2 regions of the Paenibacillus sp. SAF-068 genome follow, and region 1 is predicted to be linked to the other one. Evidence: riboswitches for the same ligand, from Rfam matches in the RefSeq annotation. Region 1 holds a riboswitch; the other holds the start of a gene.
The links. A riboswitch is a leader RNA that binds a small molecule or an ion and turns the genes downstream of it on or off. The one in region 1 is predicted to bind glycine.
Positions count from the first base shown of each region.

Region 2: linked by a shared signal. The riboswitch ahead of gcvT (glycine cleavage system aminomethyltransferase GcvT) and the one ahead of sdaAB (L-serine ammonia-lyase, iron-sulfur-dependent subunit beta) in region 1 are both predicted to bind glycine.

Region 1 covers NZ_JBQCJX010000005.1:142,814-152,157, reverse strand. The annotation lists gene pstA (phosphate ABC transporter permease PstA) at 1-700, shown strand, start outside; gene pstB (phosphate ABC transporter ATP-binding protein PstB) at 713-1,468, shown strand; gene ACTHPG_RS23410 (phosphotransferase enzyme family protein) at 1,704-2,681, shown strand; glycine riboswitch at 3,001-3,125, shown strand; glycine riboswitch at 3,130-3,265, shown strand; gene sdaAB (L-serine ammonia-lyase, iron-sulfur-dependent subunit beta) at 3,379-4,068, shown strand; gene sdaAA (L-serine ammonia-lyase, iron-sulfur-dependent, subunit alpha) at 4,058-5,035, shown strand; gene ACTHPG_RS23395 (alpha-glycosidase) at 5,208-6,968, opposite strand; gene ACTHPG_RS23390 (response regulator transcription factor) at 7,204-7,887, shown strand; gene ACTHPG_RS23385 (HAMP domain-containing sensor histidine kinase) at 7,944-9,344, shown strand, end outside.
Region 2 covers NZ_JBQCJX010000002.1:91,656-100,999, reverse strand. The annotation lists gene ACTHPG_RS14500 (BglG family transcription antiterminator) at 1-228, opposite strand, end outside; gene ACTHPG_RS14495 (PTS mannitol transporter subunit IICB) at 267-1,724, opposite strand; gene gcvH (glycine cleavage system protein GcvH) at 2,144-2,536, opposite strand; glycine riboswitch at 2,880-3,002, shown strand; glycine riboswitch at 3,006-3,107, shown strand; gene gcvT (glycine cleavage system aminomethyltransferase GcvT) at 3,327-4,463, shown strand; gene gcvPA (aminomethyl-transferring glycine dehydrogenase subunit GcvPA) at 4,460-5,815, shown strand; gene gcvPB (aminomethyl-transferring glycine dehydrogenase subunit GcvPB) at 5,812-7,395, shown strand; gene ACTHPG_RS14470 (hypothetical protein) at 7,614-8,396, opposite strand; gene ACTHPG_RS14465 (ABC transporter substrate-binding protein) at 8,393-9,344, opposite strand, start outside.

The sequences.
Region 1 (9,344 bases):
TAACTCGGTATTCTTGCTTATCCTGACATTGATCGTTACCATTCCACTTGGATGGGGCGGCGGAATTTACATGGCGGAATACGCCAAACCGGGCAAGATTACCAGCTTCATTCGTCTGGTCGTTGAAGTGTTGTCATCATTCCCGTCCATCGTTATCGGTTTGTTTGGTCTCTTATTGCTAGTAAATCAATTTGGTCTTGGCTTCTCCCTGATCTCGGGTGCCTTGGCTCTGGCAATCTTTAACTTGCCACTGATGGTGCGGACAACGGAGCAGGCGTTCCGAGCTGTTCCGAAGGAACAGAAGGAAGCCGGTCTGGCGCTTGGACTGTCCAAGTGGAAAATTATCACTTCCATTCTGCTGCCCGTGGCATTGCCGAGCTTGATTACGGGTACGATCCTGGCATCGGGCCGGATCTTTGGTGAAGCAGCCGCGCTGATGTTCACCGCAGGTATGAGTAGTCCGCCATTAGACTTTACAGACTGGAATCCGACGAGTCCAAGATCACCGCTTAATCCTTTCCGTCCGGCAGAGACACTTGCTGTTCATATCTGGAAAGTGAATAGTGAAGGCATTGGGCCAGATTCCAAAGAAGTGGCAGCAGGGGCATCCGCCGTGCTTGTCATTCTCGTGCTGGCGTTCAATCTAAGTGCACGCTGGATCGGTCGGGTTGTATTCCGCCGCATGACAGCTTCGAAATAAGGAGGAACCAACATGGCCATACCTTTTGGTACGGAACAGTTAAGCATATATTATGGACATTTTCAGGCGGTTAAACAGATCAGCCTGACGTTTCCTGAAGCAAGCGTAACGGCTCTTATTGGACCGTCTGGTTGCGGTAAATCCACGTTCCTTCGGTCACTTAACCGGATGAACGACGAGATTGCCGGTTCCCGTACAGAGGGACATATCTGGATGGACGGTAACGATCTGAATGAGCCTGGAACCGATGTAATCAAGCTTCGCCAGAAGATTGGCATGGTGTGGCAGAAGCCGAATCCTTTTCATAAGTCCATCTACAACAATATCGCGTTTGGCCCCCGCTACCGTGGTACGAAGAGTAAGAAGGCACTGGATGAAATTGTGGAAAAAAGCTTGCGTCGTGCAGCACTCTGGGACGAAGTGAAAGACAGACTGAACGAGTCAGCTCTGTCTCTCTCGGGTGGACAACAGCAGCGTTTATGTATCGCCCGCGCCCTGTCTGTTGATCCGCAGATTCTGCTGCTCGATGAGCCTGCATCTGCACTTGACCCGGTATCTACCGGTAAAGTTGAAGAGTTGATTACCGAGCTCAAGAAGGAACTGCGGATTGTTATTGTTACCCATAACATGCAGCAGGCAGCACGTATCTCGGATTATACAGCTTACTTCTATCTGGGAAGCATGATTGAGCACGGGGATACAGAACATATTTTCACGAACCCGGACAATCGTCTGACCCAAGAATACATTATGGGCCGTTTTGGTTAATTGGATCATGGAGTGTCACATAGAGCAACAGACAGAGAGATTAAGAGATAAATAGAGAAAAAAAGAAAGCGCAATGCCTGGACGGTTGTTCGGGGGTTGTGCTTTTTTAATTTAATTCTGAAAGAGTTTGCTGCGTGTAAAGCTAGTATGCTACGATATTCAGTGCAAAGATAGCGTTTACATAACTCCGAAGGAGATGTTGATAATCACTACGGATCAGAGGTCTTACGACCATATGGCAGCTCAGATCATTAAGAACTATAACATGGAGAAACCTGTCGTTTCCTATATTCGCCACAATGAGAATCTGACGTATCATGTCGTTGATGAAGCAAATGGGCAGAAGTATCTGCTACGTATTCATCAAGCCGCATATGCAAGTATGACGGGCATTCAGCATACCCCTCCTGCACTGGAGGCAGAGATGAACCTGCTTCATGAGTTAAATGCAACGACAGCATTGCGCGTACAACATCCGGTACGCAATCTATCGGGAGATTGGGTCACGGTATGGAGAAGTGAGGAAGGGAAAGAGATTTGCTGTACAGTATTGGAGTGGATTGAAGGTAGGGACATTCAGCAGGGAGAACGGCTGACAACAGAGCAGATTATGGACTTGGGTGTTCAACTGCAGACACTGCATCAACATGGGCGTATACAGCAACAGAAAGATCGAACAAAGGCACGGCCGGCTTATGGCAATATCCATGAGAACTTGATCATGCTAGGACAGCTGGAGGAAGGTGTCCGATTGGGGATTTTTACAACGGAAGACTTCGATCTGCTTCGTGAGACGTTTGAGAACATTAATAAGCAGCTAGCAACGTACCCACAGCACGCGGAGACATGGGGGATCATTCATGGGGATATTACGCGCAACAATCTGCTGATCACGGGTCAGGGGATTTCCATGATTGATTTTTGTCTACACGGTTACGGTTATTATCTGTTCGATGCCGGTGGGGCAGCGCTTATGTTCAATCGGGAGGAACGTGACATATTCTTATCTGGATACACGAAACAAACCGCACCGCTAACAGAGCGAGATATCCGGCTGATGGAAGGGTTCATGTTGATCTTTACACTGGGGTATTATGCCTTTCAGATGGCGAACGAGTCGAGGCACGAATGGATGAAAGATCGTATGCCGAAGCTATGCAGCAAGTATTGCAGACCTTATGTACAGAACAAGAGCATCTTCTACGAACTGTAAATTGTAATCCGGATGTGCATGGGTTGCCTGAACACCCGAACAGTTCATGGACAATATCATAAAATAGCAGTAAGCACTCATCGATGGAAGGATAATGAAGTGTGAGCTGTATATATACGATATTTTTAACGTAATAATGTGATGAAAGTTGACAAAATATTCTGGTTTTCATCGATTCTATGCGAAATGAAGGAAATACACCCAAAGAAATCGTTAAGTTTGTTGACACTGATCTTCCGGTCGATTAATCTTAATGAGAAGAAATGAACGACTTCCACTACTGTTCTGACATAAGCTCAGAATGGTTCCATACAGCGGATGATAACGAGCGGGAGAGACCTGGGATAGCCGAGCACAATGGCTAATGTTCAGGCACCGAAGGAGCAAGCTGCTGCGCACCCGGCGCAGTGGTTAATCTCTCAGGTAAATGTACCATCGTTGGACGCAACTCTGGAGAGTGCGCGAACTGCGCCACCCAAGGGGTATATGATCAGTCAGGTTGGTGATCTTGCCTGTAATTGCAGGCCGTTCACCTCGTCCTTGGACGCTGCTGATCATGAAACTCTCAGGTATCGAGGACAGAGAGAGGGCCTGAGGCCTTCTTCTGTCCTTTTTTGATGTCATCATTCAGTAATTAAGGAACATTATGGAATGTGATCCTGGATGGAAATGACGAATACAATTGGAGGGTTACAAGGTGCGATTTAAAGATGTTTTTTCAATTATTGGCCCGTCGATGACGGGGCCTTCAAGTTCACATACAGCTGGAGCAGCAAGGCTGGGAAGAATTGCTCGTCAGTGGTTAGGTTGTACGCCTGAACGTGCCCGGCTGACGCTTTACGGTTCATTTGCTGATACGTATCAGGGGCACGGAACAGATCTGGCACTGATCGGTGGTCTGCTGGATTATGTTACAGACGATCCGCGTATCCCGGATGCAGAGCAATACGCAGAAGAAGCGGACATGGATGTTGAATTTTATACAAGTGGTCTGCCTGCTCCTCATCCGAATACCGTCAAAATCGAATTGTGGCACGGAGAACGTGCCTGCTCCTTGATTGGTGCTTCTATTGGTGGTGGAAGTGTATCGGTGCATGCGATGAATGATTTTCGTGTTCAGATTAGTGGTGAGTTTCCGACACTCGTTCTGCGACATGCAGACAAGGCAGGGGTACTTGCGTCAGTAACATCCACAATTAGTTCATCGGGGGTTAACATCGGGTATATGCAGGTGGATCGGAAAGCCCGTGATGGCGAAGCGCTGACCGCGATGGAAATGGATGGGGCGCCTAATCCTGAGATGCTCCAACGTCTAAAGGAGCTGGACCATGTGCTGGACATTCGTGTTATCGATTTGAAGAGAGGGGTTGATTCGAATGCGATTTAAACATTTGCACGAGCTGAATACGATCTGCACAGCGGAATCCAAAACGATTGCTCAGCTGATGATTGAGGAGCAGGTTCAGGAGACCAATACACCGGAAGCGGATGTTGTGAAGCAGATGTCTGAATATTATCAGGTAATGAAGGAAGCGGTACGTAAAGGGTTAACGGAAGATACCACATCACGCAGTGGATTAACGGGTGGAGACGGTAAAAAAATGGCCGATTACATTCGCAAGGGTGAGACTTGCTCAGGGGATGCTTCCGCACTTGCCATGGCATACGCCCTGTGTGTATCTGAAGTGAATGCCTCCATGGGCCGCATTGTAGCAACACCAACAGCCGGTTCCTGCGGCATTATCCCTGGTGTGTTTATTAGCTCACAGGAGCGATTTGGCTGGACGGACGAACATTTGGTGAACGGGTTGTTCTGTGCAGGCGCAGTTGGTTATGTTATTGCGAACAATTCATTTATCTCCGGGGCCGAAGGGGGTTGTCAGGCGGAAGTGGGTTCAGCGATTGGCATGGCTGCGGGTGCCATGGTTGAACTGCGTGGAGGCACACCGGAACAGGTCGTTCATGCCGTAGGCTTGGCGTTAAAAAATACACTCGGTCTCATCTGCGATCCGGTCGCAGGTCTCGTCGAAATTCCGTGCATCGTCCGTAACGGACTGGGTGCAGTTACGGCGCTGGCTGCAGCCGACATGGCCCTGGCCGGAGTGCGTAGTGCCATTCCGTCAGATGAAGTTATCGACGTCATGCTGGAAGTAGGCAGTGCGATGCCGAGCCGCCACCGGGAGACGGCCCAGGGCGGACTGGCCCAAACACCAACCGGTCGTAAAATGATGCAAAAGCTGGCTAAACCGAAGGCCAAGCGTGCAGAGCCTGATACGGAGTCGAAGCCAACGGATTCTGAGACAACTGGAATTGGGGCGGACCATGCTCAAGTGGACACCGACCCTCGGGTTTGATCTGAACCGGGGCCACCGAAATATAACGTGACATTTTGATGTATAACCGCGATATAAAAACAAGCGTCCGCGAACCCGAATCCGGGTTCTGCAGGACGCTTGTTTAATATCGCCAAATGATGCGAAGATGGACTCGCTTATATATGACCTCAGGTATATGTGTTTAATGAATCTAGTCCTGGCTCACAGGCGTACTCAGTACGGCATATCCATACGCGGGCAATTCAATGGCAAGCACGCCATCTTCCTTGGCGGTACGATGGTTTCCGCCAAACAGCTCGGTCCATTCCTCGTCACCAGCTTCCAGCTCGACAATAGCCGTCTCCTCCGAGCGATTGAACAGAACCAGAATGCGTTCCTCTTCATTCTGCCGCTCTAATACCAGTTGGCTGCCATCAGGACGAGCCTGAAGGAAACGAACGGTGCCTTCTGCACGCAGGGCAGGATGAGCATGACGCAGGGAGATCAGTTTCTGATAAAAGTCGAACAGCTCACGGTCCTGCTTCGCTTCATCCCATTCCATGCATTTACGGCAGCCCGGATCATGCTCGCCGTCCATGCCAATCTCGTCTCCGTAATAGATGCACGGCGTACCCATGTAACTGAACTGGAATAACGCAGCCAGCTTCATCTTGCGCTGGTCGCCTTCACACAGCGTGAGCAGCCGCGGGGTATCGTGGCTGTCCAGCAGATTGAATGCTACTTCGCTGGCTTGAAGCGGATAACGGGACAACTGTCGTCCGATGGAGTTCGCGAACTGTTCGGAGTGCATTGTATTTTTCACAAAGAAAGCATTCACGGCATCGGTAAACGGATAGTTCATGGACGCATCGAACTGGTCGCCTTGCAGCCAGGCGGAAGACTCGTTCCATACTTCGCCCAGAATGTAGGCTTCCGGATTGGCAGCCTTGACTACGCGGCGGAAATCCCGCCAAAAGGCATCATCCACTTCGTCTGCGACATCCAGCCGCCATCCGTCCGCACCCACTTCCTTGATCCAGTACTCGGCAACCTTCAGCAGATAGTCCTTAACCTCGGCATTCTCCGTATTCAGCTTTGGCATGTGCGCTTCGAATCCAAAGGTCTCATACGTAGGAATGCCCTCCTTCACGTCGAGCGGGAATTCATGTACATGGAACCAGTCTTTGTATTTGGATTGTTCTCCATTCTTCTGCACATCTACAAACGGCGCAAAAGTCTTCCCGGAATGGTTGAACACAGCATCCAGCAGTACGCGAATTCCACGTGCATGGCACAGCTCGACCAGTCGTTTCACGGTATCTGCGTCACCAAAATGCCGATCTACCCGCAGGTAGTCTTCAGTATCGTATTTGTGGTTGGTGGTGGCTTCGAAGATGGGTGTGAAGTAGATCGCATTAATGCCAAGATCACTGATATAATCCAGATGGTCGATCACGCCTTGAAGGTCACCGCCGAAGAAATTGAAAGGTGTTGGCTCGCCGCCCCACGGTTCCACCTGTTCCGGACTAATATCAGGGTTGCCGTTCGCGAATCGTTCAGGGAAAATCTGATAGAAGACGGCATCCTTAACCCATGCAGGGGGTGTGAATACAGCTCCCGCATGGATATAAGGGAACTGGAACATACGACCCGGATCGTCCGGTTCTTCTTCCTGGAAGTCCGTCTCGGTCATCCAGATCTGTTCATCTCCACTTTTGAGCAGAAAAGAGTACTTCAACCGATGGTAGGGAGGTTTCACTTCACCTTCGTAGTAATCGAACATGGAGTCAGAGGTGAATTTCGTTAAAGGGACCAGCGCTTTGGTAGCATCCCATGCATATTTGTCTCCGGTCAGGGCATGTACCTCGGTCAGATCATTCTTTTTGGCGCGCAGGCGCAGACGGATGGTATCTTGGTCATAGGCATAGGCCCAGTTCCGTTTGGGTTGATGATAGATGGCTTCCAATAGCATAATGAAATTCCTCCCGTCAGGTGTAGAACTGATATGTACTTGGTAGATTTGATTTGATATAACATTCCCCACGTTAATGGATAAGCTATAATTGGAATGTGTGGTAACCGTAAAGGACTCTAACATGGTTTTAACAAGACTTGGAATCCATAGGTTATAGGCTATAGACTGTTTTTATGATGGTGCTCAGATATATCATTAACCCAATGGGGGCGGAAAGGAAACGAATATTTGGATGAAAACCAAACTGTTATACATTGAAGATGATACGGAAATTGCAACTTGGGTCAGAGCTGATCTGGAGGAGCGCGGTTATGAGGTGGTATGGCTCGGCAGTGGTGAAGGTGCAGCTGAGGCTGCTGTTGGTTGTTCACTCATTATTCTGGATGTCATGCTGCCCGGACTGGATGGATTTACGGTGGGTCAGCGATTGAAAAAAGAACATCCAGCCGTGCCTATTGTCATGCTCTCGGCCAGAACGTCCATTGACGACAAGTTGCACGGTCTCGATTTTGCCGATGACTATGTGACGAAACCTTTTCACCCCGATGAACTGGCTGCCCGGATTGAGGTCCAACTACGGAAGGCGGGAACAGCGGTATCCTCCGACACTGCCCTGAAGCTGGATCATCTCTCCATCTATGAGAAGGACAACCGGATCGTCAATGAGAAGACGGGGGATGAGATTATTTTATCGGGAAAACAGTTCCATATCTTTGCCTACCTGCTACGACATATGGGCATGATTCGAACCAAAGAACAGATCTATGAAGCTGTCTGGAATGAGCCCTACTTGGACGGGGACAAGACCTTGATGGTACATATCCGACATCTGCGCGAAAAGCTGGAGCTTGATCCGGCCAATCCGGTCGTTATTCAGACGGTCCGCGGTGTGGGATATCGTGTGAAGAAGCCATGATCCGACGGTTCAGAGCATGGAAGACGATGAAGGAAGAGCGGAAAGGAGAACCGCGCATGGATCCTAAGCATACGCAAACCGGGCAAGGCAAGCTACGCTTCGGGCGTTCCTTAATGTCCAGATATATCATCCTGATTCTGGCGGCCGTATTATTCGTACCCGTCGTTCTTCCGATCATATCCGTTATATACATAGTCGTAGTGAATAACACGAATACGAACCAAGTGGCGCCGTACGGTGATGTTACCCGAATCAGTAACCTCTGGTCGCGTGAAGCGGAGAATCTGAATGGTGCTTCAGAAGAGGAGATTAAAGCCCGGTTGGAGCAATTACATGTCTCGTATCCCAAATCTTCCATGTATCGTGTGAATGCGAGCGGTGAGACCCTTTTTATTCTCGGTGGTGAAGACGTAACGTTTTTGGATTCCACATCGCTGGATGGCGGGACAGACAAGACACTGAGATGGTCACTGGATTCCGGGCAAACGGCAGAGACTCGAATTCCGGCCATATGGAATGCGAGCAACACGGTGCAATTCATGAAAGAAGCTTCCTTTCGAGATCCGTTAACCGTAGTTTCATACATCGGCGGAGGTGAAAAGGACAAGGGACAGGGATTCATAATCATTGAAGTGCCGCGGTCACTTCTGCAAATGACACAGAGTAACTGGCCGATGGAGCTCCTGTATCTCGGCATTGTCATGACCATCATCTTCATGATTTTCATCATCATGTCGATTCTCTTCTTCGCACGTATTCGCAAACGGCTTATTCGTCTACAGACAGCGATGATGACCCCGGGCAAGGAAGGCATTCCGCTTCCGGTTGATATCCGCCGGTCCGATGAAATCGGTCAGCTGGAGGAATCCTTTAATCTGATGATTCATCAACTGTCCGACAGTCGCCAGCGTGAGCGTGAGGAAGAACAATTGCGCAAACGTCTGATTGCGGGGCTTTCCCACGATCTGCGCACCCCGCTAACGGTGATTCGTGGACATATGCATGCGTTGCACAAGGAAGCGCTGAGCGAGCAAGGTGACCGTTCATTACATCGCATGGAAGCGAAGATGGAGGACCTCGGCGGGCTCATTGACAACATGTTATCCTATAATTTGCTCACGAGTGGTAAATATACGCTGAAGCTGGAAGAGAAAGATATGCTGCGGATTGTCAGGGAAACAGCGGCAGCATGGTATCCGGTCTGGGAGAAAGAGCAATTCGAAATTGATATTGATCTGCCAGAGGAACCGCTGATCTGGCATATGGATGAACAGGGCATGCGCCGTGTTCTGGATAATCTGTTCCAAAACGTGATCCGTCATGCCGCCAGCGGGAAATATATTGGGATCTCCACCCGGGAGATTCAGGGTGAGACGGCTATCGTTATTCAGGATCGCGGTCCGGGAATGCAACAGGATTCCAACACCAAAGGCACAGGTCTGGGTTTATCCATTGTC
Region 2 (9,344 bases), on a different contig from region 1:
GCGCAATACAGCCAGATCATCGGAACTGGCATCGATTCGGATACCGGTTCCTGATTTTTTTTCCAGCCTCATGCCTATAGGTTCAAGCCATTGTTCAATCATTTGAAGCTCCCGGTGAACCGTTCGGGTACTGACCTTTACTTCAACGGCGATTTCGCCGGCAGTGACTTCATGTGGATGCTCCAGCAGAAACTCCACGATTTCACGTTGTCTTTTGGTAATACTCATAGCTCAGCCTCCGGCTCAGGGAAAACGAATGCGTGCAATTACTTTAGACGTTCAACGAGCGCATCGTATTCCGGGCTTTTTAGGAAGTTGTCGATGGATATATGTTCTGCGTTCGGCGCAACGGAGCGGGCACGATCCGTTAATATTTGTTGTGTGATTACCACATCTGCATCCGGCGGGATATCACTGATAGCCGTATTGGTTACCGTAACGTCAATCCCCTCTGCCTTCATCTTCTTGCGTAGAATGGAAGCGCCCATGGCACTCGACCCCATGCCTGCATCACAGGAGAAAACAATCTTCTTCACATCTGTTTTCAATGTAGAAGAAGCGATATCCCCGGCTCTGTCTGCTTCACGATGATTATTAGCCGTAATGCCAGCGTTTGGCACGGTTCCTTGACTCTTCATGTCTTTCATCCGACTGGATGCAGACTCCAGATCTTCGTCCTTTTGTTTACCTGTTTTCAGCAACACTGCTGCAACCAGGAAAGAAACGACGGCTGCTACAAGCACTCCTGCAAGCATCGGCAGGTATCCACCTTTTGGTGTTAAGAGGAAATACGCGATAATACTACCCGGTGATGGTGCTGAAACAAGTCCTGCTCCAGTGAGCATGAATGTTAATGTACCTGCGACGCCACCCGCAATTGCGGCAAGAATCAGAATCGGTCTCATCAGAATGTAAGGGAAGTAGATCTCATGAATTCCCCCGAAGAAATGAATGATAACGGCACCCGGTGCAGAAGATTTGGCCATTCCGCGTCCGAAGAAACAGTAAGCAAGCAAGATACCAAGTCCCGGACCCGGGTTGGATTCAAGCATGTATAGAACAGATTGTCCTAATTCTCTTGCCTGATCGGTTGCAATCGGGGTCAGAATACCGTGGTTGATTGCATTGTTCAGGAACAATACTTTACCTGGTTCGATAATCAGGTTGACCAGCGGTAGCAAGCCCAGATTCATCAGACCTTGCACCCCGGCAGACAATACTTTGCTAATCGCTTCTACAGCTGGCCCAATACCCAGTAGAGCAAAAATCCCCAGGATCCCGCCAATAATACCGGCTGAGAAGTTATTAACCAACATTTCGAATCCGGCTCTAACTTTACCTTCAATGGATTTATCGAACTTTTTGATGATCCATGCTGCCAGTGGTCCGGCAATCATGGCACCGAGGAACATCGGAATATCACTGCCCACGATGACCCCAATGGTCATAATGGCACCCACGACACCACCACGCTGACCATGCACCATCGTACCCCCGGTGTAACCAATCAACAGTGGCAGCAAATATTTGATCATCGGATCGACTAGCTGTTCAAGCGTCTCATTAGGGAACCAGCCTGTTTTAATAAACATAGCCGTAATTAATCCCCAGGCGATAAATGCACCCATATTCGGCATGACCATACCGCTCAGGAATCGGCCAAAACGCTGCACACCTACCCGTAGCCCACCTTTGGAATTGGACGATTGGTCCAAATTACTCATTGTATTATCCTCCTTGGATCAAGTGATTATGATTTATGAAAGGGGTATCATTTCTCCCCTGCTGTAATCCTAAGCGAGAATGCTCTTCTATTCAATGAAATGAAAGCGTACTTTCGTCATGAACAATGATGACAACATTAGGTTATGTAATCGCTTTTATTGATGCATAATCGCTGAAACCATTGGTACACAAGGATTTTATTGCCTATGACATTTGTCATTCCCAATATCATATCCTACCCTATAGCTTGATCCAATCAGAGGACTTACATCCACAATTTGCTTGAATTCTCAATCAAAATCATTCTTGGAAAGCACAAAAAACCTGTGCAAGCATCAGGCTCACACAGGTCAAAACAATATAAAGCTCATTTTATTTTGTTATAAAATATATGTCAATAAGTACAAGTTCGTAGATCCTATTCTTCCGTATGTTTACGATACGCTTCTGCATTCATCAATGAAGATAAAGCTGCTGTCAGATCTCCCTCAACACGAATCTCAATCATCCAGCCTTCCTCGTAAGGAGAACTGTTCACAAGTTCAGGTGAATCTTGCAATGAATCATTGACTGCAATAATTGAACCTGTGACGGGAGAGAACAAGTCCGACACCGTTTTGACCGATTCGATCGTTCCAATGCTGTCTTCTGCTTTTACATTGGATTCAAGGTCAGGCAATTCCACAAACACAATGTCACCCAGCTGATGCTGCGCGAACTCGGTAATGCCAATACGTACAGTATCCTCCCCTACGGTTTGCACCCATTCGTGCTCTTCACTGTACAGGAAATCACTTTTCAATTCGCTCATCGATATCCGCCTCGCTTTTCATTAATGAGTGCATGCGTTCTTTGGCCTTAACCTTTTTCCCAGAACATAGCGTATGATATTTTTGAATCAAATGTCAAGATACCTCACAATTTATTTGATATTGGCCTCCTCAAACCGTAACCTGAATACACTCTTTCTACATATACTGGTGAATATTAGAATAGTAAGCGTAACCTTTTTAAATACACGAACGATAAAATAAAATTCAAAATAAACATTCGGTTTTTAATCATTATCTATGATATCGTTCTTGACATCGGTAGTGGATTCACGTTTTAATGAGAGGAGTAATTGTGTTTATTGGACTATGTTATACCCGCGGATGAATGTAAAGGGAGAGATTACCCATACCACCCGGTTCGGGATGTACATGAGGTAACGCCGAAGGAGTAAACCACCGATAAGCGGGGGTGAATCTCTCAGGCAAAAGGACTTTTACGGGACGCAACTCTGGAGAGCATCTATTCGCCCTGTGCGGGCGTCATGATCACCCAAGGGGAAACCTGCTTTACTAATGCGGCGGGGTAACTCTCAGGTACAAGGGACAGAGCCTTAGAATGCAGCGTGCTACTTGGCATGCCGATTCTTTGGCCTGTCCTTTTCCTTTTTCCCAAAAAACGAAAAACAGGATTCCAATCGGCGCTGCCATAGCTGCCTTACCATACTTATCTACGAATGACTTCTAGCTGAAAATTAAAAAAATAACCTGGTTCATTGATCCACGATTGTATATTCGGCCGTTTTTGACGGCCCATGACGAGGTGATTGGATGTCCGATTTGCTAAGAACACCACTCTTTTCACTATATCAGCAATATGAAGGCGTACGGTGCATTGATTTTGGAGGCTGGGAGCTTCCGGTGCAATTCAGCGGAATCCAGAAAGAACATGAAGCGGTGCGTGAGCGTGCCGGACTGTTCGATGTATCCCATATGGGCGAATTCACGGTACAGGGTGAGCAGGCTGAAACATTTTTGCAACAAATGATGACCAATGATGTGACCACGCTGGTTCCGGGTCAAGCCCAATATACCCTGATGTGTTATCCAGATGGCGGTGTGGTTGACGATCTGCTCGTGTATAAGTTGGAAGATCAGCATTATATGCTCGTCGTTAACGCCTCCAACATCGACAAGGATTGGGCATGGCTGCAAGAGCACCTGATCCCTGGCGTAAGCATGACCAACGATTCGGAGCAGACAGCGCTCCTCGCCCTGCAAGGTCCACTGGCTGTAGATATTATCGGAAAAGTTACAGATACAGATGTAAGCTCCATTGAACCGTTTCGTTTTGTGCAGAATGCCGAAGTATGTGGTGTAAAGTTGCTGTTGTCCCGTACGGGTTATACCGGTGAAGACGGCTTTGAACTATATGTTCCAGCAGATCAGGCTGCTGTAGTGTGGAATGGATTAATGAAAGCCGGTGAAGGTCATGGGCTGGTGCCAACCGGACTTGGTGCCCGGGATACACTGCGCTTTGAAGCGAAGCTTCCTCTATATGGACAGGAATTGTCGGCAACCATCTCTCCGCTTGAAGCTGGTGTTGGCATGTTTGTGAAGCTGAATGCTGGACCCTTTATCGGACACGAAGCTTTGTTACAGCAAAAAAATGACGGTCCCGCCCGCAAACTGGTCGGCATCGAAGTGCTGGAGCGTGGCATTCCCCGCCCCCACTATCCGATTTACGCTGAAGGCGTTCAGATTGGCGAAGTGACGACAGGTACGCAATCCCCTACATTGAAGCGTAATCTGGGGCTTGCCCTCATCGACAGCCGTTATGCTGCGCTGGGGACCCCGCTTGAGATTGAGATCCGCGGTAAGAAACTGAAAGCCGAGGTCGTAAAGACCCCTTTTCACAAACGGACACGTACGTCAAAGACACCTACTCAAGGAGCTGATCAAGCATGAGCAAGCACCGTTACATTCCCATGACCGAGCAAGATCAGAGCGCCATGCTCGCAACCATCGGTGTGGATACGATGGAGGAACTGTTTCAGGACATTCCCCAAGAGATTCGTTATCAGGGTGAGCTGCCCGTATCCTCGAAACTTGATGAATATGCACTGACACGTCACATGTCCAAACAGGCTGGCGCCAATGCCAATTTTGAAACACACGCCAGCTTCCTCGGTGCAGGCATATACGATCATCATGTCCCTTCGGTCATTAATCATGTCATTTCACGTTCGGAGTTCTACACTGCCTACACACCTTATCAGCCTGAGATCAGCCAAGGTGAACTTCAGGCGATTTTCGAATTTCAGTCTTACATCTGTGAATTAACCGGTATGGCTGTAGCCAATGCCAGCATGTATGACGGCGCAACTGCCTTTGCAGAAGCAGGCAATCTGGCCGCAGCGGCAACTCGTCGCAAACAGCTGATCGTATCCCGTACCGTTCATCCGGAAGCCCGTCAGGTATTGCAGGCCTATGCGCATGGACTCCGTTTGGAGATTGTCGAGATCGGCTATAAGGATGGAGTCACTGACTGGGATGCCCTGCAAGCCGCCATATCGGATGATACCGCTGCTGTCATGATTCAGAGTCCGAACTTCTTTGGTGCCGTAGAAAATGTAAAGCAAGCCGCTGACCTCGTGCATGCGCACAAGGGTCTGCTCGTCGTGAGTGCCAACCCGCTATCGCTGGGTCTGCTGGAAGCCCCAGGCAAGCTGGGTGCCGACATCGTTGTTGGCGATGCGCAACCCCTTGGTATCGCCGCTTCACTTGGCGGCCCGACATGCGGATATTTCGCCGTATCCCAGCCTCATATGCGCCGAATTCCTGGTCGAATTGTAGGCCAGACTACGGATCGCAACGGCAAGCGCGGTTTTGTACTGACATTGCAAGCGCGTGAACAGCACATTCGCCGCGAAAAGGCGACATCCAATATATGTTCCAACCAGGCTTTGCTTGCGCTCAGCGCATCTGTCTATATGTCCATTATGGGTAAACAAGGCATGATTGATGTCGCAGATCTGAATCTGCTAAAGAGTCATTACACCCTGAATACATTAACTGCGATTCCCGGCGTTAGCCTAACGTTTAATGCCCCAACATTCAATGAATTTGTGATTAAGCTGCCTGAAGGAACCGACGTGGATGCCCTTCAATTGAAACTGCTGGATGCGGGCTTTATCGGTGGCTATGAGCTTGAACGTGATTATCCGGAGCTTGCCGGACATATGCTGATTGCTGTTACCGAACGACGCAGTAAGGAAGAGATCGACGAATTCGCACGAGCATTGGAGGGATCGCTGTGACTCAGGAAACGACGACAACGACAACGACAACAACGGTACAAGGACAATCCGAAATGGGCGCCTCTGTCTCCACTACGGCTCAATCTGAGACAGCTACAACATTCAGCGCACAGTCCTTATCTCCTGCTCCGGAACAATCATTGATCTTTGAACTCAGCAGTCCTGGACGCGTCGCTTATTCCCTGCCGGAATGTGACGTTCCTCGTCAGGCTGTTGACACGTTGATTCCCCGGGAAATGCTCCGTTCGGAAGCAGCGGCACTGCCTGAAGTATTTGAGGTAGATGTTATCAGACACTATACTGCGCTGTCCCGTCGCAACTTCGGCGTAGATAACGGATTCTATCCGCTGGGTTCTTGTACGATGAAATACAATCCGAAGATTAATGAGGATGTTGCACGTTACAATGGCTTCGCCAAAATCCACCCTTATCAGCATGAATCCAGCATTCAAGGTGCACTTGAACTGTTATATACATTGCAAAACGACCTTGCAGGGCTGACAGGTATGGATGCGGTAACCCTGCAACCAGCCGCTGGTGCCCATGGGGAATGGACCGGACTTATGATGATTCGTGCCTACCACGAAGGTCGTGGTGAACAACGTACCAAAGTCATCGTGCCCGATTCATCTCACGGGACCAACCCTGCAAGTGCAACGGTTGCAGGATTCGAAACGGTGACGATTCCATCGCGCGCAGATGGATTGGTGGATCTCGATGCACTGCGAGCAGCTGTTGGTTCGGATACGGCAGCACTGATGCTAACCAACCCGAATACACTTGGTCTGTTCGAGAAAGATATTCAGGAGATTGCATCCATCGTGCATCAGGCTGGTGGCTTGTTGTATTACGATGGAGCCAATTCCAATGCCATTATGGGCATTACGCGTCCGGGTGATATGGGCTTTGACGTGGTGCATCTGAACTTGCACAAAACGATGAGTACGCCTCATGGCGGTGGTGGACCAGGTGCAGGACCCGTTGGCGTGAAGAGCCGTCTGATTCCGTTCCTGCCTAAACCAATGGTGATCAAGAATGAAGATGGTATGTATGCATTTGATCGTGAAGGTGATCAATCGATTGGTCGGGTCAAAGCCTACTACGGAAACTTCGGTATCCTGGTACGTGCATATGCCTACATTCGCACCTATGGACCAGAAGGTTTGCGTCGTGTATCGGAGTGTGCGGTACTGAATGCCAACTATATGATGGCCCGTCTTGCACCTTACTATGAGATTCCGTATCCAGGTGTATGCAAACATGAATTTGTCATGTCGGGTCGGGGACTGAAGCAATATGGTGTGCGTACACTGGATGTTGCCAAACGATTACTTGATTTTGGATATCATCCGCCTACGGTATACTTCCCGCTCAATGTGGAGGAATGCATCATGATCGAGCCAACGGAAACTGAAAGCAAGGAAACGCTGGATGGGTTCATTGATACGATGATACGGATTGCCAAAGAAGCGGAAGAGACACCTGAATTGGTACTCAACGCACCTTATGGCACACCGGTGACTCGTCTGGATGAGACCACTGCTGCCCGCAAACCTGTACTGAACTGCGCTTGCAGTTAAACCAAGTAATAACCTGTATACGTAGTGCTCCTACAATATCCCTTCCTGAGCATACCATTCGTATCTGTACGGTATCCGCCTGGTGGGTGAAATAATTACGAAGTACAGGGAACATTTACATTAGTTATCCGTTTTAAAAAATAACAGCCACGCAGAAGCGCGGCTGTTATTTTTTCTTCTCCGATTAGGCCCCTATCACTGTCCTGTATTCTTTCAGTCTAAGACTTCCAATTAGCCCGTTCCTTCTTCCCCAAACGCGGACAAGTGTAACAATAGGATCGACCTTGCCGTAAGTATTGAAGACAACATACATTTTTGATCGCAAGTCTCTTCGATGGTTCCAGGGGATGATCAATCATGCGAGTTCTGACACATAGCGGATTCTTTCCCAGCCCAAACACATTAGGAGTCAGCACATTTTGCATAACATGTTCAACAGCAGTTAACTTGCGCATGACAGCTTCTTCGTGCTGAAATGCTTCACAGATGTTCTCCCTGTAGTTTTCCAAAGCCGTTGGCAACTGCCCCCACAACATGCTGACATGCAACCCCGAAACGTAGGACAAACACTCTATTAAAGGACGTGCAGTCCGACTGTAGAAACGGTTGAATTCTGCTTCAATCCAGACGCTTCTTCCTTCCGAATCATTCGGAGCGAGGTCAACCTCCAGTTTTTCAAGTTGAAAAGTAATTCGCGTATATCCCTTTTCCTGCATCAAATGTACATTGAGATTGGCAAGCGAGAGATTGGGAGCTGCATCATACACCGTGACGATATATTGCAGTGCAGCTGCTACACTTCCAAACCAACTGGTGAAATAGGCTGCGGCGACCGTTTGGTCATGCCCCTCGATTAACTGTTGGTAGGTGGACAAGAAGCTGCTCATTTTCTCCGGGTCCAGAATAGAATCGCCATATAAGGATGCAACAGGCACACCATGCAGTTTGTCTACAAGATTAAAGTGGACCCTCAGTTCCTCACGTATCCCCTCGCGCATCATTGACCGAACAAACGAGTCAGGTCATCCAGCATGGAAGTCGCCGCATTAGGTCCGTAACCACCAAACCATGAATCCGACGCCACCTGGAATACCTGATTATTCTTCACGGCCTTCATATTTTTCCAAATTCCAAGACTCTCCAGATTATTATAGATTTCGTCATTATCATTGATCAGGATGATGTAATCCGGATTAATCTCTGGCAGTTTTTCATTCGATAGCACCTCATACCGACTTTCTGCACTTGTCTCCGGGAAAACATCCGGTCTGGAGAAGCCAAAATCGTCGTAAAGCCATCTATAATCCATATCTCCGTAGTAACGAACATCATTTCTGATACGCAATACCATAAGTGTCTTACCTTCCGCTTTGGCGTGTACGTTCTGGATCGCCTCCGCTTTCTCTTTTTCATAGGCAGTGATTACTTCCTCAGCTTTATCGTTCAGACCAAACGAAGCAGCAGTTGCGCGAAATGCCGTCTGCCAGTCAGGTGCTACATACCCATTCTCCAGCATCGCCGTTGGAGCAATCTTGGCGTAACTCTCGTACTGCTCTTCGCTGTTCGTATCCGTCATAATTAGATCTGGCCCAAGAGATAGCAATTTCTCGGCACTAACTTTACCTTGTTCACCAATGATCTCCACATTATTCAAGAAAGGTTTCAAATATAACGGGAAATCTTCGTTTTGTGACTTCACCGTGGCTTTCGGTGTCATACCAAGCGCGATCAGGTGATCCGTCAAATATGTCACTGTTGAAGCGATATTCACCGGTTCTTGAGATAACGTCTGCTCTCCGGTTGTATCCTTAAATGTAAAAGTAGCATCATTAGTATCATTAGATGCAGATTGTTCCTGTGGCGCTGGTTCCTCGGCAGACACACCTGGTTTGACTTCGTTGCCACAGGCCACGATCAGAACTAGCATTGCAAGCAAAACTGCGGTTATA